DNA from 4 places in the Burkholderia sp. MR1-5-21 genome. Region 1 is predicted to be linked to each of the others. Evidence: riboswitches for the same ligand, from Rfam matches in the RefSeq annotation. Region 1 holds a riboswitch; each other region holds the start of a gene.
What was found. A riboswitch is a leader RNA that binds a small molecule or an ion and turns the genes downstream of it on or off. The one in region 1 is predicted to bind cobalamin.

Region 1 (5,353 bases):
TGCGGCCGTCAGCGTCGCGCGACGCGGCGGGCTTGAGGAGGAAACGCGCGCCGGGCCAGCATTCTGCTGCCCCCGGCGCGCGAAGCGGTGAAGTCGCGCCGCCTACGCGCGCGCGCCGATCAACCCGCTGCGCTCGACGAGCGCGCCGAACAGCAGGCCGATCGTCGTCCACATCACGACCTGCATGCCGATCGCGGCCACGCGGAACTTCCACAGCACGACGGCCGGGAACGCGGCGGGCACTTCGTTGATGTCCGGCAGCGCGAACTGCACGAACGCGATGATCGCGACGAACACGAGCCCGCCAGCCACCGACGCATTCCATGCGCCGAGCTTCGCCGACAGATGCCGCCGCACGCCGAGCGAGAACACCATCGCCGCGATCGAGATCGCAATCATCAGGAAGAACAGCCCGGTGCGAAAGCCGATCGTGTCAGGATCCCCGACGGACGGCGGATTGGCCGGATACTTGAGGTTCGGCACGATGACGAGCGCGACGAACGCGGCCAGCGCGAGCCATGCCGAGAGCGCGCGGGCCTTGATCTGCCCGACCCGCCCGTACGCATACGCGAACGTCAGCGCAAAGAGCCCGCCAAACGCGGCCCCGTACGTGACCACGCCGGTCAACAAACCGAGGCCGGCCTGCGTCTCGCGGCTGACCAGCTCGGGTTCAGGCGCGTCGCCCTTGGCCGCGTCGAGCTTCTCTTCGAACGCGATCGCCTGGTTGACCTGCGGCTCCCCGGCCACCTTTGCAAAACAGAACGTGAGCAGACCCGCGGCGATGCCCGCGAGCATGCCGCGTACCAGCAGCTTCCCAACCATGTGCGTCCCCTGTCAGTGGCAAGGAAAGCCGAGCAGATGGCGGCCGTCGTGCACGAATTCGTGAACGTACATGCCGGGGACGAGCGACGTCGCGCCCTCCTCGGCTCCGACGAAGTACAGCGCCAGCAACAGGAGCAGGCCGGCGAACACGGCCCAGGGCAGGAGTTCCCGGACGGGAATGGGCGCCGGCGCGACTGCCGGCTTGAGAACTGCGTCGGTCATGATGAAACCTCCAGGGGGATATCGCGCCCCAACGAACGGTTGAAAAGATCGGGTGTAGCGACGAAGGCAGGTCTGGCTTTCGGAAACGTTCGTGACCGATTACAGTGGCGCGACCGCGCCGGAATTGCACCGGCTTCCGCACTTCGCAACGGGGGGATTGTACGCGTGAACGTTCCGGATCAGAAAGCATTCCGCTGCGCGCGTCGGGTCCGCCGCGACGGCGCCGTCACGCGATGAGCATGCATCTGCGCCTGGTCGCGCACGCGGCTACCCGGGCGATGCGCACGGGCGCGTTTCCCGACGACGATCCGCTCGACGCGCGCGGCGTCGCACAAGCCGCGGATGCCCGCGCGCAGTGGTCTTGGCCGCCCGATGCGACGGTGCTGTGCAGTCCGGCGCGTTGCGCGCGGCAGACCGCCGAAGCGCTGGAACTGCATGCGAGCGTCGAGCCGGCGCTCGCGGAGATCGACTACGGCCGCTGGCGTGGCAAGCGGCTCGCCGATGTCGTGCGCGAGACGCCTGAACGCCTGCATGCGTGGCTGGCCGATCCGTCCGCGTCACCGCACGGCGGCGAATCGTTCGACGCGCTCCGGCGCCGGGTCGGCGCGTGGCTCGACCGGTTGCCGACCTCGGGCGACGTGATCGCGATCGCATCGGCGCCCGTGATTCGCGCCGCAATCGCGCATGCGTCGGGCGCCGCATCCGCGACCGTGTGGCGCGCCGACATCGCGCCGCTGTCGATAGTCGAACTGTCGCAGCATGCCCAAGAATGGATCGTAATATCCGGCTTCTTGCACGGCGCGAACGACCGCTGAATGTCCGATATACTGGATTGCACGTGATTCGCGTCCGAACCCTTCACCAGGAATCTGTCCTGTGAAACCGCGAGCCGGCCTGATCCTCGAACTCGTCGTCAACTTGGTGCTGCCGTGGGCCGCCTACCGCGTCGCGCACCCGTATTTCGACGAAAGCGGCGCGCTCTACGCGTCGGCAATCCCGCCCGTCCTCTGGACCATCTTCGAATTCATCCGCACACGCCGCATCGACGCGGTGAGCGTCGTCGTGCTGTTCGGCATTGCGCTGTCGATCGTCGCGATGGCGCTGGGCGGCGGACCGCGCGCGTTGCTGATGCGCGATTCGCTCGCGTCCGGCGCGATCGGCGTGATGTTTCTGCTGTCGCTCGTGCGTGAACGTCCGGTGATCTTCTATCTCGCGCGCGCCACCGTGGCCCGCGAAATGGCGGGCGGCGCGGCACGCTTCGAAGCGGCGTGGGACGAGCAGCCGTTGCTGCGCCAGACCCTGCGCCTGATGACCTTCGTGTGGGGCGCCGCCATGACGCTGGAAATGCTGCTGCGCTGCTGGATGGTCGCGAACTGGACCGTCGAGCGCGTGCTGGTCGTGTCGCCGATCATCGGCTATACGGTGTTCGGCGGCCTGCTGATGTGGACGTTCTGGTACCGGCGGCGGATGCGCACGCGCAACAACGTCGACATCCCGACCCGCGACGGCCTGACCGAAACCGCCGGTCGCTGACGGCCGCCCGGCGCGCTCGCGCCGCCCTCCCGGCGGGGATCCGGATTCTCCGTCCGGTATGCCACCCTCCCGGCGGGAATCCGAATTATCCGTCCTTTGCGCCGCGCTCCCGGCGGGAACCGGGATTCCCCGTCCTGTATGATGCGCGGCGTCTTGTCCGACGAATGCTCCGCCGCTTATGTCCTTTCCGCCCCTGCCGTTCACGGCGACCTGGATTGCCCTGTTTGCCGCAGCGGCGCTCGCGTGGGTCCGCCCGCTGCGCGCCGCCAGCCTGATCCTCGCCGCGCTCGGCTATGCCGGCGCACTCGCGCTCGGCATGCTCGCGCCGCTCGCACTGGCGCCGCTGGCCGCGCTCGTGCTGGCCGCATGGGGCGTGTCCGCCGCGCGCCAGCCTGCGGTGCGCGCCGCCGCGCACGCCGCGTTCGTCGTGCTCGCCATTGCGCTCAGCCTGCATTGGCTGCCCGGCTTCCACAATCCGCGCGCGATCGGTCCGGTTCGTTTCACGCCGGACGCCGTGCCGTTCACGATGTACCTGAATCTCGACAAGCCGCTCGCCGGGCTGTGGCTGCTGTGGGTGTTGCCGTGGATCGCACCGGCGGTTCCGCTGGCGCGTGCGGTGCGCACGGGTGTCGTCGCGGCGCTGGCGACGTCGGTCGCATGCCTCGCCGGCGCAGTCGCGTTCGGGACGGTCGGCTGGGCGCCCAAATGGCCGGCGTCAGGCTGGCTGTGGTTCGCGAACAACCTGCTGTTCGTGATGCTCGCCGAGGAAGCGCTGTTCCGCGGCTATCTGCAGGGCGGCCTGACGCGTGCGCTCGGCCGGTTCGCGTGGGGGCCGGGGGCGGCGCTGGCGGTGAGCGCCGTGCTGTTCGGCGCGGCCCATGCGGCGGGCGGCTGGCAATGGATCGTGCTCGGCACGGTGGCCGGCGTCGGGTACGGCGTCGCCTACCGCCGCGGCGGGCTGTTCGCGGCCGCGCTCGCGCATGCCGGGCTGAACGTCGTCCACTTCGGCCTGTTCACTTATCCGATGCTGGCGGCCGCGCGCTGACGCGCGACGGACGTAGCGGGCTGCCTGCCCCGCAGGTGAGCCGACTGCCGCCGGCCGTGCACATCCGATCCTGGCGATCTCGCGCCGATGCGCGACGCAGCGGGCTTCTCGCCCGGTGGACGAGCCGCGTACCGGCGGCCGTGCGCCCAAGGCCCGGGACTTACTTGATCTGATCGGCGATCGGCTGCAGGAACTCGGAGAAGCCGGTCAGCATGATCTGCACGCCGACGCACAGCAGCAGGAACGCGGACACGCGCATCGCGACCTTGGTGCCTTCGGTACCGAGATAGCGTGCGAGGAGCGCCGCGCGGCTGTACGTCAGCCAGATCACGACGGCGACGAGCACGGACACCGCGACCGACACGATGCTCGACAGCATGAATTCCGACAGCTTGTGCGTGCGGTTCGCGTTCAGCGCGATCGCGGTCGCGATCGAGCCGGGGCCGGTCGTCAGCGGCACGGTCAGCGGGAAGAATGCGCGCGTCATGATCGCGTTCGCGTCGATCGGCTTGACGGGCGTGTCGCCGCCGCCCGGCACGTCCGGCTCGTTCAGCATCCGCCAGCCCGACACCGCGACCGCGAAGCCGCCGCCGATGCGCAGCGCTTCCATCGAGATCCCGAAGAAATGCAGCACCGGCGTGCCGACGAAGAACGCGACGATCAGCACGATGAACGAATTGAACGCGACCTTCTTCGCGAGCAGGTGGCGCTCGTGCTCGGTCAGCGATTCCGTGCGCTCGAGGAACAGGAACGCGATGCCGATCGGATTGATGATGCCCATCAGGCCGGTGAAGCCGAACAGGATCTCGGAGATAAGACGGTTGACGATCATCGGGCGGGGAATCGGTCAGGGCGGAGTCGGCGGCGCGCCGGGTCACGCATTGTAGAGCAACCGTCCCCGTTTGCGGGGCGGCCGGCGGGGTGCAGCAAGCCGCCCCGCGTACGTCGGCGGTATTGCGCGATGCAAGCCCGCACGGCCTGCGCAAACCGACCACACCGTTTTTTCCGCCCCGGCGCGAGGCCACCCCGCGCCGCCTGCGCGCTTACGCGGCGCCCGGCTCCCACGCCGGAGGCCGCTTCGCGAAGAACGCCGCGAAGCCTTCCTTCGCCTCTGCCGTCGCGCGCACGCGCGAGATCGTCTGCGCGGTGAACGCCGCGCGTTCGTCGGACGGCGGATACTCGCCGATCGCATCGAAGAAGCGCTTGATCTCCATCAGCGCATTCGGGCCGTTGCGGCTCAGTTCGGCGAGCGTCCCGTCGAGTGCTTCGTCGAGCGACTCGAGTGGCACGGCCTGGTGGATCAGGCCGATCGCGACCGCATCGCCTGCGCTCAGCTGGGTCGCCGTCAGCGCGAGCCGCCGCGCCTGGCGCTGGCCGACCGCCTCGACGAGATACGGACCGATCACGGCGGGCAGGATCCCGAACCGCGCCTCGCTGACCGCGAAGCGCGCATGATCGCTCGCGATCACGATGTCGCACGCGGCGCACAGGCCGACGCCGCCGCCGAACGCATGCCCCTGCACGCGCGCGACGGTCGGCTTCGGGCACTGCCGGATCGCGCGCATCATCGCGGCGAAGCGTTCCGCGTCGCGCAGGTTCGCCGCCGCGTCGTTCGCGCTCGCGCGCTGCATCCACTGCAGGTCGGCGCCCGCGCAGAACGCGCGGCCGTCCGAGCGCAGCACGATCGCGCGCACGTCGTCGCGCGCGCCGAGGGCGGTGAACACGTCGGTC
Region 2 (5,353 bases), on a different contig from region 1:
ATCACCGCCTGCGCGCGCCGCTTCGCCTGGCTGCCCTCGCCCGGATCGTTGACGATGAACGGATACAGATGCGGCAGCGGCCCGAGCGTCAGGTCGGGCCAGCATGCATCGGACAGCGCGACGCTCTTGCCCGGCAGCCATTCGAGATTGCCGTGCTTGCCGAGATGGATCACCGCGTCGACGCCGAACGCATGACGGAGCCAGAAATAGAACGCGAGATACGCATGCGGCGGCACGAGGTCCGCATCGTGATAGCTCGCGTAGTCGTTCTCGCCGCGCGAGCGCGACGGCTGGATCCCGACGAACACGTTGCCCGCGCGCCAGCCGGCGATCGTGAAGCGTCCGCGGCGCAGCGTCGGGTCGGCCTCCGGCGGCCCCCAGCGTTCGCTCAGCGCATCGCGCACGGCCGCCGGCAGCCGGTCGAAATGCGTCAGGTAATCGGCGAGCGCATAGCTCTGGAACGCAGGCCGCAACGCCTGCATCGCCGGATCGTTGGTCACGCCTTCGGTGAGCCGCGCGATCAGCGCGTCGCCGTCGGCCGGCAAGTCGGCGACGCGATAGCCCGCGTCGCGCAGCGTCGCGAGCACGCCGAGCGCCGACGCGGGCGTGTCGAGCCCGACGCCGTTGCCGATCCGCCCTTCGCTTTGCGGATAGTTCGCGAGGATCAGCGCGACGCGCTTGTCGGCGTTGTCGAGCGTGCGCAGCCGGCACCAGCCGCGCGCGAGCGCCGCGACGAAGCCGATGCGTTCCGCGTCGGGCTGGTAGCGCACGACGTCGACCTCGGTGTGCGCGCAACGGTACGCGAGCCCCTTGAAGCTCACCGCGCGCGTGACGATGCGGCCGTCGACCTCGGGCAGCGCGACGTGCATCGCGATGTCGCGCGCATGCAGTCCGTGGTTGTCGGCGAGCCACGCGTCGCGGTTGCCGCCGGACAGGATCACCTGCAGCACCGGGGCGTCGCCGGCGAGGATGTCGGGTTCGGGCGCATCGATTGCGCCCGCGGCGAACGCGGTCGTGTTCAGCACGAGCGCGACGTCGTGCGCGTCGCAGAGCTGCGCGACCACTTCGCGGCTCACCGCATCCTTCAGCGACGTCACCGCGACGGGCAGCGGATTCAGCCCTTCACGGATCAGCGCATCGGCAAGCGCGTCGAACACGGCGGTGTTCGCGGCCTGCCAGTGCGCCTTGTAGAACAGGATCGCGACGACGGGCGCGCCGGGCGTCCAGCGCGGCAGCCAGTCGTCGATGCTCGCCGGGTCGCGCGCCGGGTGATACAGCGCGGCGGCCGGCAGCGGACGCGGCGGCGCCGGCTCGTCGCCGAAGCCGAGCGCGTGAAACGCGATGCTGCGCAACAGCGCTTCGGCGTTGTGCGCGCCGCCTTCGCGCAAATAGCGCCACCACAACCGGCACAGCTCGGGCGCGACGGTGCTCTTCGCGATCAGGTTCGGATCTTCCTGCAGGTCGCCCGAGAACATCGCGAGCCGTTGCCGGTGCCGCGACGCGAGCGACACGGCCTGCTCGATCCCGTACGGCCAGTACGCTTCGCCGCCGAGGTGGTCGATCACGACCGCCTTCGCGTGCTTCAGCACGTCGTCGACGTAGAAATCGACCGATGCCGGCTGGCGCAGGAACGTCACGTTCGCGAGCCGCACGCTGGGGAAACCTTCGGGCAGACGCGGCACGATGCTCGCGAGCAGCGACAGCGTCGTGTCCGCCGAGCTCAGGATCACGATTTCGGCGGGTTGCTGGTCGATCCGGACGACGCCCTGTGTATCGTCGACGAAGCCGCCCGGCGTGGTGCGCAGCAGATGCATCGTGCGTTACGCCTGTTGCGTCTCGGCCGCGAGCGCCGCGTCGAACGCGCGCTGCAGCGCGGCCGCGTCGAGGTCCTCGCCGATCAGCACGAAGCGGCTCGCGCGCGCTTCGCCGTCCTGCCAGCGGCGGTCGAAGTAGCTGTCGAAGCGGCGGCCGACGCCCTGGATCACGAGGCGCATCGGCGCGTCCGGCAGCGCGGCGAAGCCCTTCGCGCGATAGATCGTATGCGTCTCGACGACGCGCTGCAGCGCGGCGATCGTCGCGTCGCGCGAGCCCGCGTCGCCGCTGACGACCACCGAATCGAAATCGTCGTGATGATGGTCGTGATCTTCGTCGTCGGCCGAGCCGTGATGGTCGTGGCGCAGGTGAATGGTTTCCTCGGACGCCGACTCGAGCCCGAGCAGCATCGCGAGATCGAGCTCGCCGCGCGTCGCGCGGACGATCTTCACCTGCGGCGGGATCTCTTCCCGGATCGCCGCCTCGACCTGCTCGAGCTGCGCGCCGTCGACGAGGTCGGCCTTGTTGACGATCACGAGATCGGCGGACGACAGCTGGTCGGCGAACAGCTCGTGCAGCGGCGATTCGTGGTCGAGGTTCGGATCGGCGCGGCGCTGTGCGTCGACCGCCTGCGGGTTCTCGGCGAACTGGCCGCTCGCGGTGGCCGGCCCGTCGACGACGGTCACGACCGCGTCGACGGTGAAGCTGTTGCGGATCGTCGGCCAGTTGAACGCCTGCACGAGCGGCTTCGGCAGCGCGAGGCCGGACGTCTCGATCAGCACGTGGTCGATGTCCGCGCGGCGCTCGACGAGCGCCTCCATCACCGGGTAGAACTCTTCCTGCACGGTACAGCACAGGCAGCCGTTCGCGAGTTCGTAGAGCTGGCCGGACGCTTCGTCCTGCGCGTCGTCGCAGCCGATGCCGCACCCCTTCAGAATCTCGCCGTCGATGCCGAGTTCGCCGAACTCGTTGACGATCACCGCGATGCGGCGGCCCTGCGCGTGCTGCAGGATGTGGCGCATCAAGGTCGTCTTGCCGCTGCCGAGAAAGCCCGTGACGATGGTGACGGGCAGCTTGCGCATGGTCATGGAATGTCCTGTGTCGAAAAGGGAAATCAGGCGGAGATCGTCACGTCGATCTCGTCGTAGCGCTTCACGCGGTAGATCACGGCCGACACGAGCCAGCTCGCGACGAACAGCCCGATCACGAGGTAGCCGAGCATGCCGAAATGCGCGGCCGCCATCGATGCGAAGTCCCAGACGGGGCCTTGCAGCGACAGCTTGTCGGCGATGAGCGCGAGCACCTCGATGCCGCCGATCAGCGCGGCGACCAGCACGGAGACGAACGTGATCGTGATGTTGTAGTAGAGCTTGCGGATCGGCCGCACGTACGCCCAGCGGTACGCGCCCATCATCAGGATGCCGTCGGTCGTGTCGACGAGCGTCATGCCGGCAGTGAACAGCGCGGGCAGCACCATCACCGACCAGAACGACAGCCCGCCCTGCACCTGCGTCGCCGAGATGCCGAACAGCGCGATCTCGGTCGCGGTGTCGAAGCCGATCCCGAACAGGAAGCCGATCGGATACAGGTGCCAGCTGCGCGACACGAGCCGGAACAGCGGCCGGAAGATGCGCGCGAGCACGCCGCGCTTGTTCATCAGCAGGTCGAGATCCTCTTCGACGAGCGGTTCGCCGCGCTTCACCGCGCGAAACGTCCGGTACACGGAGATCAGGATCATCAGGTTCGCGGCCGCGAGCAGCAGCAGGAAAAACGCCGACACGCAGGTGCTGATCGTCCCGCCGATCGCCCGCATGCCGTCGAAGCGGGCGATCGACGCCGCCGTCAGCGCGACCACGACCGACATCACGATCACCACCGTCGAATGGCCGAGCGAAAAGAACAGGCCCGCGCCGAGCGGGCTGCGGCCCTCCTGCATCAGCTTGCGCGTGACGTTGTCGATCGCCGCGATATGGTCGGCGTCGACCGCGTGGCGCAGGCCGAACACGTATGCGAGCAGCGCGGTGCCGAGCAGCACCGGCTGGCCGTGGAAGGCGATGAACGCCCAGATCCACGCGCCGACGTTGAACGCGATCAGCAACGAATAGATGGCGATGATCTTGCCGCGCAGCCCGGACGGGCTGTCGTTGAACAGGCGGGAAAACGAGTCGAGCATGGTGCTCCCTTGCGAACGGTCGACATGGTGAATGCCAACACGGCCGGCACCGGATGCCCGGGCCCGCACATGCCCCGGATGCTCGACCGGCCTGCGCGAAACGCACAGCGGGTCGGGAAACGGGAAACGCTCGGATGCCGGACGCACTGCGGCTGCGGCCGTGGACAATGCGCCGCATCCCCGCGGCGCTGAACCCCTCGTCTCGGCCGGTATCCGGGCTGACGAACACGCCACTTCGCCTTCCCGGACGCACGAGGCGTCCAGTGGCAGTCGTCCGCATGCGGGTGGCATGCGGCGAAGCGGCGCTGCTTCGCGCGTGGCGTGAAGCGTTCGCTTACCGTTGCGGGGGCAGCACAGGTTGGCGCGGCTGCGATGCAGGCTCGCTCCCTGTTTCCCGTTTAACTGCGCGCGCCGGAGGGTGCGCGCGAGCACCGAAACGCGTGCGAGTGTAGGTGGAGCGGGCGGGAGCGTCAAGGCGGCGGGGACGGCTGCAGCGGCGATCCGACGTTCCGGTCCCCGGAGAACCGGCGTGCGCAATTGACAGTCGTTCAAACTGCCGCCCGGGAAGCCGGGTCGACTGCGTGCGGCACCGGACGGTATCCGGCCGCCGTGCAGCCGCCCGCCGAATACTCAGACAATTGACGCCACTGAGCGGCTTGGATAGGGTCGATCCGGTGTTCGCGCCGCTGCCGAAGGCCGATACGGGGGAAACCGGCCGGCAGGCCCGGTCGTCATTTTCATCCTCTTCGTTTTTCTCATTCAGGCTCATCCAGGCTTTCGCAGCCGGCGTCACCAACCTTCCAACCACGGGGACCGACATGACTCTCTCGCGTATTGCCCACTACGGCATCGCGGCGCTGCTGCTCAAGATTTCGCCTGCTTTCGCCGCCGACTACCAGGTCGAGCGACTCGACAACACGATCAGGGTCGACGCATCCGGCAAGCGCACCGCACAGGTCGATCTGTCGATCAAGCTGCTGACGGACGCGGCGATCGCCCGCTTCGGCCAGTACGTGCTGCCGTACAACGCGCAGCTTCAGACGCTCGCCGTCAACACCGCACAGACGGTGCACGCCGACGGCTCGACGGTGCCGGTCGATGTCCAGCACGGCATCTTCGACCGGCCGGCGCCCGTCACGGTCGCGGCGCCGCAATTCAGCGCCGAGCACCTGCGCATCGTCGCGTTTCCCGCGCTCGCGAAAGGCGACTCGATCCGGCTTTCGTACACGCTGACCGACACGGATACGCTGTTCCCCGGCAAATTCAGCGTGCAGCTCGCGTTTCCACCGATCGAGGACTACCGCGCCGCGAACGTCACGCTCGACACGCCGGCCGGCATGGCTGTCGCGATCGACGCGCGCGGGATGC
Region 3 (5,353 bases), on a different contig from region 1:
CGCGTTTTTCGTCTGATCGATGCAGATGCGCATGCCCGCGGCGCCGTCTCCGGCGCCGCGGGCATGCTTGCGTCATCGGCAGAGCGCCTGCCGTATCGGGCTCAAGCGGGATTTGACGCTCCTTGACATCGCGGCCGGCAGGTCGCGTGCTACGCTGCGCCGCATCACCGGTCCTTCTCGCGAGGCCCGCATGGCCGCCTCGTTCGGCGAGGCCGGCGCGCGGCGTCGAACCGGCTCAATCGATACGGCACTTACGAAATGCGAAAACTCTTCCTGACCGCGCTGACGGCATGCGCGGCCGGCTTGCTTGTGGCGGGCTGCGACGACCAGAAGGTCGCCGACGCGGTCAATGCCATCAAGCCGGACAACGTCGCGTTCGGCAAACTGCAGCCGGGCGTGTCAACGGTCGAGGACGTCCTCCGCGACGCGGGCAAGCCGGAGATGGTCAGGCAGAACGAAGACGGTTCGCAGCGTTTCGAGTACCCGCGCGGCCCGTTCGGCACGAGCACCTACATGCTCGATTTCGGGCCCGACGGCAGGCTCGTTTCGATCACGCAGGCATTGACGGCGGACAACATCGCGAAGGTCGTGCCGGGCATGTCGAAGGACGATGTGCGGCAACTGCTCGGCAAGCCGACGTCGGTCGCGCAATACGCGTTGAGCCACGAAGAGGTATGGAGCTGGCACTGGGCCGAGGGCGGCGTATCGGGCGATGCGATGTTCAATGCGCATTTCTCGCCCGACGGGACCGTCATCAGAACGTCGAGATCGGAGGCGCCCGGACGGGAAAAGCCGTGACGGCGCGGTGCCGCGGCTTGCCGGACTGAGCAGCCCCATCGTGGCGGTGCGACCCGCCGCAACGCGTGCGCGGGTCTGCATCGGACGATCAGCACGCGCGGTGATTCCGGGGCAGCGCCTCGTTCCGCATGTGATCCGCTCGTTCGCGGACGCGTCCTTCCCTCAAAACGCGTCACCGTCGAACAACGCTGCCGCCGCAAGCGGATTCGACGGCCAGTACATGTGCATGTAGGTCGCGACGATCGATCCCGTCCGATAAACCGCCTCGCCGCTGCCTGAATTGCCGTCCGGGCGGACAGCCGCCGCGACCGGCGCAAGCGGCGTGTCGAGCCGCGAATAGTGGAACGTATGCCCGCGCATCGGCCCGGCGCGCGTGTCGAGCTGCTGCATCCCCAATGCCGCGAAGCGGCGCTGCATCGTTGCGTGGCCGGGCAGCAGGCCGAGCATCGGCGTCGCTGCACCGTCCACGTCGGTCAACGATTCGCACAGATACACCATCCCGCCGCATTCGGCGACGATCGGCTTGCCGGCCGATGCATGCGCGCAGATCGTCCGCGCGCTCGTCACGTTCGCCGCGAGCGTCGCCGCATGCAGTTCCGGATAGCCACCCGGCAGGAACAGTGCGTCGCAATCGCCGGGGACGGGCTCGTCGGCAAGCGGCGAGAAGAACCGCAACTGCGCGCCGAGCGCTTCGAGCAGTGCGAGATTCGCCGGATAGATGAACGAGAACGCGACATCGCGTGCGATCGCGATGCGCTTGCCCGCCAGCACGTGCGGCAGCGGCGCGATGTCGTCCGGCGCCGCGAACGCGACGGCGGGCGGCAGTTCGGCCAGTGCGGTCTGCGCGAGTGCGTCGGCCGCGCGGTCGAGCCGCGCGTCGAGGTCGTCGATGTCGTGCGGTTGATGCAGCCCGAGATGACGCTCGGGCAACGCGATGCCCGCGTCGGCCGGCACGTGGCCGAGCCAGCGCAGGTCGCCGGGCAGCGCTTGCTGCAGCAATTCGGCATGACGCGCGGAACCGACGCGGTTCGCGAGCACGCCGTGGAACGGCAAGCCTTCACGAAAATGCGCAAGGCCGAATGCGATCGCCGCGAAGGTCTGCGCCATCGATTTCGCGGAAATCACCGTGACGACCGGCACGCCGAATGCCGCTGCGAGATCCGCGCTGCTCGGCGTGCCGTCGAACAGCCCCATCACGCCTTCGATCAGGATCAGGTCGGCGTCGCGCGCCGCATCGGCGAGCAGCGTGCGGCAGCCGGCTTCACCGACCATGCCGAGGTCGAGCGCATGCACGGGCGCGCCGCTCGCGCGTTCGAGCAGCATCGGATCGAGAAAATCCGGCCCGGTCTTGAACACGCGCACGCGGCGGCCGAGCCGGCGATGCAGCCGCGCGAGACCGGCCGTCACCGACGTCTTGCCCTGGCCGGACGCGGGCGCGCTGACGAAGAGCGCAGGGCAGGCGCGCATCGCTCAGAACTCCACGCCGCGCTGCGCCTTCACGCCCTGTTCCTTGTACGGATGCTTGACGAGCCGCATCTCGGTGACGAGGTCGGCGGCTTCGACGAGCGCATCGGGCGCGTGCCGGCCGGTCACGACGACATGCAGCGAAGCGGGGCGGGCCGCGAGCGTCGCGAGCACTTCGTCGAGCGGCAGGTATTCGTACTTGAGCACGGTGTTCAGCTCGTCGAGGATCACCATCTGGTAGTCGCCGCTTTCGATCATCCGGCGCGCTTCGTCCCAGCCCTTGCGCGCGGTCGCGATGTCGGCGTCGCGGTTCTGCGTGTTCCACGTATAGCCGTCACCCATCGTCACGAAGTCGCACTGCGCGACCGCGCCGAGGAAATCGCGTTCGGACGTATGCAGCGCGCCCTTGATGAACTGCACGACGCCGAGCCGCATCCCGTGGCCGAGCACGCGCACGGCCATGCCGAACGCGGCCGTGCTCTTGCCCTTGCCGTTGCCGGTGTTGACGATCAGCAGGCCCTTTTCGTTGACGGCGGCGGCCTGCTTCTTCTCGTGGCCGGCGCGGCGGCGTTCGGTCATCCGCTGATGCGCTTCGGGATCGGTTTTCATCGGAGTTCGTCCTGTCGTAACAAAGGGTTCAAAGCGGGATCACAGCGGGCCGGCGAGCGCGACCGTCACGCCGTCCCGTGCGAGTTTCGGGCCGAGTAGCCGGCCGCGCGGCGCGGCGAGCCGCGCGCACGGCTCCGCGATGCCCGCCACGCCGAAGCGGGCGAGCGCGGCCGCCGACGGCTCGCTCGCCGCGAGTTCGGGATGCGCGGCGAGCTGCGCCGCGCCGAACGCGACGAGCGGCCAGCCGCGCCGTGCGCACAGCGTGCGCAGCGCGCGTGCGCTGGATTTTTCGGCGAGCGTCGCGACGACGGCCGGCTGCGCGTCCGGATGCCGCGCGAGCGCCGCGCGGACCGCGGCGTCGAGCTGCGCGGCGCTGACGCCCGCGCGAAAGCCGAGACCGAGCGCGACCTGCATCACGCAGGCTCCGGCGCTGTGCCGCCCGCCAGCGCCGCGACGCGGCCGATCACGACGATCGCGGGCGAGCCGATGCCGGCTGTGCCGACTGTCGAGACGACGGTCGCGAGCGTCGCCAGTGCGTGACGCTGCGCAGGCCGCGTCGCCGATTCGATCGCCGCGCACGGCGTGTCGTCCGGCAGGCCGCCGGCCTGCAGCGCGGCGACGATCGCGCCGAGGCGGCGGATGCCCATATAGATCACGAGCGTCATCCGGGTGGCGGCGAGCGCTGACCAGTCGGGCTCGTCGTCGCCCGCGCCGTGCCCGGTCACGAAAATCACGCCCTGCGCGTCGCCGCGATGCGTGACCGGAATGCCGAGCGCGGCCGGCGCGGCGATGCCGGCCGTGATGCCGTTCACGACCTCGACCGGAAACCCCGCTGCGCCGAGCGCGATCAGCTCCTCGCCGCCACGGCCGAACACGAACGGGTCGCCGCCTTTCAGGCGCGCGACGCTGCGGCCCGCGCGCAAGTGCGCGAGCATCGCGGCGACGATCGTTTCCTGCGGCGTCGATGCGTGGCCGCCGCGCTTGCCGACGTGCTCGATCAGCGCATCGGCGCGCGCATGCTGCAGGACGTCGGGATTCACGAGATCGTCGACGAGCAGCACGTCGGCCGCGCCGATCGCGCGCACGGCCTTGAGCGTCAGCAGGTCGGCGTCGCCGGGGCCGGCGCCGATCAGCCACGCGCGGCTCATCGGAGGCAGCACGGCGCGAACCGTGTCGAAGCGGGGGAAAGCGGCGAACGGACGGCGCGAAACCGGCCTGCGGAATGGCGATGCATAGCAGAATGAAAGCAGCCCGCTCGAAGCGGGCATAAGCGCACGATACGCGCACACGATCCGTCCCCCGCGGATCGGGCGTTCGGCAAGCGACTCGCTCACCCCTTGCGTCGGCCGGTATCCGGGCTGACCGCTTGCCAGGCCGCGGCCTTCCCACCCGAGGCAGGCGGGCAGTGGCATCGTGGGCGACCTGGGCGCGTGCGCTCGAAAGCGCATCGCGCGGGCGGCGTACCGTTGCGGGGACAGCACAGGCCGGGCGGACGTCCGCCTCCTGTTTCCCGTTTGACTGCATGTGCGGAATGCGCATGCGAGCACCGAACGCGGCGCATACGATAGCACAGCGCGCCGGCGCAAACGCAGGCGGGGCCGGCGCTCGCCAGCCCGCGACGGCGTGCGATGCGCGGGCCGCCGCGGTACCGGTCAGCGATACAGGATCTGCCGCTTCAGGTCCTTCGAGATGCTGCGTGCGGCGTCCGCCCACTCGGCGAGCTTCGCGCCGCTGCATACGTTGCCGCCGAGGTCGCGATCGAGCACGCGCGACACGTCGACGGTCCGGCCGTCCCGGCGATAGGTCGAGCGGTACGTGATTTCGCCGGCGCGGACGTCGACATCGGGCGGAATCGCGAGTATCTCGACGTCGGCCGGCAGCGTGATCCGGTAGCGCTCCTCGAGCCGCGTTCCGGCGCATACGCCTTCGAAACGCTTGTCCTTCTGCTGAAGGACGAAGTCGGCGAACTCGCGGATCCGCCCGAAATTCGGCAGCGACGGCACCGCGAACGCCGCAGGGCCCGGCATCAGCGACAACTGGTTCAGCGTGCCGCGCAGCGCGATCGAGAATGGCTGGTCGAGTGCGTCGAGATGATGCGGGGTCATCTGCAACTCGCCGGAAAGACCGGAGCGGCGCAGCATCTCGTCGGCAAGCCGTTTCGGCTGCACGTACCGGAACATCTGCCGCGCGTGCTGGACGGCCTGGCCGTCGAGCGCGATGTCGCCCGTCATCGTCGCGTTGCCGTCGCGGTCGAGATCGAGCGTGTAGGCGAGCTGCGAACGGCTGTTGCGGCCGTTTTGCGGCGGCGTGCGGATCACGTTGCCCGTCGCGGTGTCGAGCGCGGGCTTGCCGCTTGCCTCGAACGGCAGCGCGCCGAACGGCAGCACACCGGCCGTCGTATCGGCAAACACGTCGAATTCGGGCAGCCACACGATCGCGTGATTGAACGTCAGCACGTCCGGCGCGTCGGGCAGGCGGTAGC
Region 4 (5,353 bases), on a different contig from region 1:
GCGTCGTCCGCGATGCCGGCGAGCAGCAGACGCGCGGCGGCGAGCGACGTCGCGGTCGCGCAGCTCCCGGTCGTATAGCCGAAGCGCAGCGGTGCGGGCTGTTCGGGCGTTTCGTCGCGCATCACGTCGCGGGGTTCGTGTCGTCCGGCGCGGGTTTGCGCACGTCGTACAGCGTGACCGGCAGCGCCTGCCGCCAGCTGTCGAAGCGGCCGAGCGGCTCGGCTTGCGCGAGCGACACGCGCGTGAGCGTGCCGCCGTGCCCGTCGCGCCATACGGCGAGCGCCATTTCACCTTGCAGCGTGACGGCATTCGCGACGAGCCGGCCACCGGGTTTCAGCGCCGACCAGCATGCATCGAGCACGCCCGGCACGGTCACGCCGCCGCCGATGAAGATCGCGTCGGGCGCGGCGAGCCCCGCGAGCGCATCGGGCGCGCGCCCGGCGACGAGCTGCAGCCCCGGCACGCCGAGCGCGTCGCGATTGTGTTCGATGAAGCGCTGCCGCTCCGCATGCGACTCGATCGCGATCGCCTGGCACGACGGATGCGCGCGCATCCATTCGATGCCGATCGACCCGCATCCGGCACCGACGTCCCAAAGCCGTTCGTCGGGCGCGGGCGCGAGGCGCGCGAGCGTCAGCGTGCGCATGTCGCGCTTCGTGAGCTGGCCGTCGTGGCGGTATGCGTCGTCCGGCAAACCGGGCGTCAGCGCGCGCCGCGGCGCATCGGGCGCCATGCGGCAGTCGAGCGCAACGAGGTTCAGCGCCGCGGTTTCGTCGACGGACCAGTCGTGCGCGAGCCCGTCGATGCGGCGCTCGAGCGGGCCGCCCAGATGTTCGAACACGCTGATCCGGCTCGGCCCGAAGCCGCGTGCGGCCAGTTCCGCTGCGACCGCGGCGGGCGTGCGGCCGTCCGCGCTCAGCACGAACAGGCGCCGCCCGGGCAGCAGATGCCGCGCGAGCGTCGCGAGCGGCCGGCCGACCAGCGACACGGCGCCGACGTCCTGCAGCGCCCAGCCGAGGCGCGCCGCGGCCAGCGACAGCGACGACGGCGCGGGCAGCACGCGCCATTCGCCAGGCGAAAGCTGGCGCGCGAGCGTCGCGCCGACGCCGAACAGCATCGGGTCGCCGCTCGCGAGCACGCAGACCGGGGAATGGCGCCGCGCGAGCACGCCCGCGAGATCGAACGGCGACGGCCACGGTTCGCGCACAGCGCGCAGCCGCGCGGGCAGCATGTCGAGGTGCCGCGGCGCGCCGACGACGAGCGTCGCGTCGAGCAATGCGCGGCGCGCGCTGCGCCCGAGCCCCGCGAAACCGTCGTCGCCGATGCCCACCACCGTCAGCCACGCCGTCATGCACCCTTCCCCATCGTTCGATTCCATCGTGTCGCCGCAGGCGGCCGTGAAGCCGCCGGCGCGTCCGTCCGCGTTGCGAAAGACGGCATGGTACCGTGTTCCACCGCGCGTTTCACCTGCGGGCCGGCACGGACCGGACGCCCGGAACTGCACCGTTCGCAGGCGGGTCGGCGGGCGTCGCGAACCCCCTGCAAAATCGGGTATCCTACGGCGTTCGTTCGCCGGTGCCCCTTCGGGGCCGAAGAGGGAACACAGGGCGCGTGCCGCGCCGCTGTGGCTGCCCCCGCAACTGTAGACAGCGAGTCCGCCTCCACCCGACGCCACTGGTTTCACCGGGAAGGCCTGGAGCGGGCGTCGACCTGCCAGCCAGGAGACCTGCCGGCCTGAAAGTGCGTGCGTGCCAGCCGGCATCGGGCGGGGTGTACCGATGCGTTGGCCGCGGCCCGACACTATCCCGGTGCCCCGTTGAGTTCCGCCCCCGATTCATCCCCCGCTTTGCCTGCCGTGCGGCCGTCCGCGTGCCCGGGGCTCGTGCGCGTCGTCGCCGCGGCCGACGGCGGGCTGTGCCGGATCAAGCTGCCGGGCGGCCGGCTCGACACGGCGCAGGCGCGCGCGATCGCGGCCGTCGCGCGTGCGCACGGCTCCGGCGTGATCGAAGCGACCAACCGCGCGAATCTTCAGTTGCGCGGCATCCGCGACGGTGAGAGCGACGCACTCACCCGCGCGCTGCTCGACGCGGGGCTCGGCCCGCTCGTCGACGCCGGCGGCGATGCCGCCGCGCTCGCGGCGAGCGACGACGTCCGCAACCTGATGCTGAACCCCCTTGGCGGGCGCGATCCCGCCGCGCTGATCGACAGCCGCGCGCTGGCCGCGCCGCTGCTCGACATGCTCGCGCGCGAGCCGCGCCGGTTCGAACTGTCGCCGAAATTCGCGATCCAGCTCGACGGCGGCGAGGCGGTCGCGGCGCTCGATCATCCGCACGACATCTGGCTGGCCGCGTGGCGCCGCGGTGACGGCGCGGCGCGCATCGCGGCCGGGCTCGCCGGCTGCCCGCCCGTGGCGCGCGGCGATGCGCCCGCCGTCGTCGACGTTTCGCCTGAAGAAACCGTCGCGCTCGTTCGCGCGCTGCTGCTCGCGTTTCTCGACCTCGCGCCGGCCGACGTGACGCGGATGCGCGCGCTGCTCCCGACGTGCGGCGCCCGGGCACTGCTCGAGCGCGCGCAGACCTACCTTCCGTTTCCGCTTGCCGCCGATCCCGCGCTTTCCGACTGGCGGCGTGCGCCGTCCGATTTCGCGTTGCGCTTCGGCGTCCATGCGTCGAACGATGCGGGCCGCTGCAGCGTCGGCGCGCAGTTCGCGCTCGGCCGTCTCGACGCTGCGCGGCTCGACGCGCTCGCGGCGCTGGCCGATACGCACGGCGACCGCACGCTGTCGATGACGCCGTGGCAAGGCGTGTTCGTCCACGGCGTCGCGACCGCCGATGCACGCGCGGTGCGCGAAGCGCTTGCCGCGCTCGGCCTCGTCGTGTCGCCGGCCGATCCGCTCGCGCGGCTCGCCGCGTGCGCGGGCAGCGCGGGCTGCGCAAAAGCGCGCGCCGACACGAAGCGCGATGCGCTCGCGCTGGCCGAACGCGTCGGGCATGCGCTCGACGCGCACCTGACCGGCTGCGAGCGCCACTGCGCGCTGCCGCGCGCCGCGGAGCACACGCTCGTCGCGGTCGCGCCGGCGCGCTACGACCTGTACCGGCGCGACGACGCAGCGGGCCTCGGCACCCTGCTCGCGCGCCATTTGACGATCGACCAAGCCGCGGCCCGACTGGGCGATGCGCGGCAAAGCCAGGACTTCAACGATGCTTGACTACATTCGCGACGGGCAGGAAATCTACCGCCAGTCGTTCGCGACGATCCGCGCCGAGGCCGACCTGTCGCACATCCCGCCCGACCTCGAGAAACTCGCGGTGCGCGTGATCCACGCGTGCGGGATGGTCGACGTCGTCGACGATCTGCGCTTCTCCACCGGCGCGGGCGCGGCGGGCCGCGCGGCGCTGGCCGCCGGCGCGCCGATCCTCTGCGACGCGAAGATGGTCGCCGAAGGGATCACGCGCGCGCGGCTGCCGGCCGGCAACCGCGTGCTGTGCACGCTCGGCGAACCCGAGGTGCCCGACCTTGCGCGGCAGCTCGGCAACACGCGCTCGGCCGCCGCACTCGAACTGTGGCGCGCGCACCTCGCGGGCAGCGTCGTCGTGATCGGCAACGCGCCGACCGCGCTGTTCCATCTGCTCGACATGCTCGACGCCGGCGCGCCCCGCCCCGCGCTGATCCTCGGTTTCCCGGTCGGCTTCATCGGCGCGGCCGAATCGAAGGCGCTGCTCGCGGCCGACAGCCGCGGCGTGCCGTACGTCGCGCTGCTCGGCCGGCGCGGCGGCAGCGCGATGGCGGCCGCCGCCGTCAACGCACTCGCGACGGAGGTCGAATGACGGCCGCGCGTGGACGCCTGTTCGGCCTCGGCGTCGGCCCGGGCGACCCCGAACTGATGACGCTGAAGGCGCTGCGCCTGCTGCAGGCTGCGCCCGTGGTCGCGTATTTCGTCGCGAAGGGCAAGAAAGGCAATGCATACGGGATCGTCGAGGCGCATCTGCTCGACTCGCAGGTGCAGTTGCCGCTCGTCTACCCGGTGACGACCGAAGTGCTGCCGCCGCCGCTCTGCTACGAGACCGTGATCGCCGATTTCTACGACACCGCCGCCGACGTCGTCGCCGCGCATCTCGATGCGGGCCGCGACGTCGCGGTGATCTGCGAAGGCGATCCGTTCTTCTACGGCTCGTACATGTATCTGCACGACCGCCTCGCGCCACGCTACGACACCGAAGTCGTGCCGGGCGTGTGCTCGATGCTCGGCGGCACGGCCGTGCTCGGCCAGCCGCTCGTGTACCGCAACCAGAGCCTGTCGGTGCTGTCCGGCGTGCTGCCTGAAGATGAGCTGCGCACGCGGCTCGCGCAGGCCGACGCGGCCGTCGTGATGAAGCTCGGCCGCAATTTCGACAAGGTGCGGCGCGTGCTCGACGCGCTCGGCCTCGCCAAGCGCGCGCTGTACGTCGAGCGCGCGACGATGGCGAACCAGCGCATCGTGCCGCTCGACGACGTCGATCCGATGGCGTCGCCGTATTTCTCGCTGCTCGTCGTGCCGGGGGAAAAATGGCAAGGATGACGACCCCGCCCGCGATCGTGATCCTCGGTGCGGGCGCACTCGACACCGCACGGCGCATCCAGGCGCGCTATCCGGGCGCGCAGGTGCACGCGCTTGCGTCGCGCGTCGCCGCCGACGTGCCGTTCGACGAACTCGGCGCGCACCTGCGCGAGCTGTACGCGCGCGGCGTGCCGATCGTCGCGCTGTGCGCGGCCGGGATCGCGATCCGCTGCGTCGCGCCCGCGCTGACCGACAAGGGCGTCGAGCCGCCGGTGCTCGCGGTCGCGGAGGACGGCTCGGCCGTCGTGCCGCTGCTCGGCGGCCTCACCGGCGTGAACGTGATCGCGCGCGAGCTGGCCGACTGGCTCGGTGTCGCGCCGGCGATCACGACGAGCGGCGAACTGCGCTTCGGCGCCTGCGTGCTCAATCCGCCCGACGGCTATGCGCTCGCGGATCTGTCGCAGGGCAAGCGCTTCGTGTCCGATCTGCTGGCCGGCGCGTCGACGCGCGTCGACGGCGCCGCGCCGTGGCTCGACGATGTCGCGCTGCCGCGCGACGACGCGGCAGCGCATGCGATTCGCGTAACGCCGCTCGCGTGGCGCGGCGCGCGCGACGAACTCGTGATCCATCCGCGCAGTGTCGTGATCGGCATCGGCGCGGAATACGCCACAGCGGACATGCCGCTCGACGCGCGCGTGAACGCGCTGCTGGACGCACACGGGCTCGCGCCGCAGGCGCTGGCCGCCATCGTTGCGCCGGCAGATGCGATCGGCGATGCCGCGCTCGAAGCGGCGGCGGACGCGTTAGGCGTGCCGC

Region 2: it holds a riboswitch for cobalamin, as region 1 does, so the genes downstream of both, ACV229_RS03345 (HoxN/HupN/NixA family nickel/cobalt transporter) here and ACV229_RS10365 (CbtB domain-containing protein) in region 1, are expected to answer to the same signal.
Region 3: it holds a riboswitch for cobalamin, as region 1 does, so the genes downstream of both, cobA (uroporphyrinogen-III C-methyltransferase) here and ACV229_RS10365 (CbtB domain-containing protein) in region 1, are expected to answer to the same signal.
Region 4: it holds a riboswitch for cobalamin, as region 1 does, so the genes downstream of both, cobG (precorrin-3B synthase) here and ACV229_RS10365 (CbtB domain-containing protein) in region 1, are expected to answer to the same signal.

Annotation. Positions count from the first base shown of each region.
Region 1 is NZ_JBSAXD010000006.1:21,507-26,859, forward strand. It holds gene ACV229_RS10360 (CbtA family protein) at 103-822, opposite strand; gene ACV229_RS10365 (CbtB domain-containing protein) at 835-1,002, opposite strand; cobalamin riboswitch at 993-1,226, opposite strand; gene ACV229_RS10370 (histidine phosphatase family protein) at 1,284-1,859, shown strand; gene ACV229_RS10375 (VC0807 family protein) at 1,921-2,577, shown strand; gene ACV229_RS10380 (CPBP family intramembrane glutamic endopeptidase) at 2,756-3,622, shown strand; gene ACV229_RS10385 (MarC family protein) at 3,783-4,454, opposite strand; gene ACV229_RS10390 (enoyl-CoA hydratase-related protein) at 4,666-5,353, opposite strand, start outside.
Region 2 is NZ_JBSAXD010000002.1:165,002-170,354, forward strand. It holds gene cobN (cobaltochelatase subunit CobN) at 1-1,814, opposite strand, end outside; gene cobW (cobalamin biosynthesis protein CobW) at 1,821-2,900, opposite strand; gene ACV229_RS03345 (HoxN/HupN/NixA family nickel/cobalt transporter) at 2,927-3,985, opposite strand; cobalamin riboswitch at 4,173-4,436, opposite strand; gene ACV229_RS03350 (DUF3857 domain-containing transglutaminase family protein) at 4,804-5,353, shown strand, end outside.
Region 3 is NZ_JBSAXD010000002.1:170,820-176,172, reverse strand. It holds gene ACV229_RS03380 (M20 aminoacylase family protein) at 1-16, shown strand, start outside; gene bamE (outer membrane protein assembly factor BamE domain-containing protein) at 259-798, shown strand; gene ACV229_RS03370 (cobyrinate a,c-diamide synthase) at 961-2,265, opposite strand; gene cobO (cob(I)yrinic acid a,c-diamide adenosyltransferase) at 2,269-2,871, opposite strand; gene ACV229_RS03360 (cobalamin biosynthesis protein) at 2,911-3,285, opposite strand; gene cobA (uroporphyrinogen-III C-methyltransferase) at 3,285-4,019, opposite strand; cobalamin riboswitch at 4,199-4,438, opposite strand; gene ACV229_RS03350 (DUF3857 domain-containing transglutaminase family protein) at 4,524-5,353, opposite strand, start outside.
Region 4 is NZ_JBSAXD010000002.1:120,809-126,161, forward strand. It holds gene ACV229_RS03135 (cobalt-precorrin-5B (C(1))-methyltransferase) at 1-122, opposite strand, end outside; gene cbiE (precorrin-6y C5,15-methyltransferase (decarboxylating) subunit CbiE) at 122-1,351, opposite strand; cobalamin riboswitch at 1,557-1,748, shown strand; gene cobG (precorrin-3B synthase) at 1,817-3,208, shown strand; gene ACV229_RS03150 (precorrin-8X methylmutase) at 3,201-3,827, shown strand; gene ACV229_RS03155 (precorrin-2 C(20)-methyltransferase) at 3,824-4,558, shown strand; gene cobJ (precorrin-3B C(17)-methyltransferase) at 4,555-5,353, shown strand, end outside.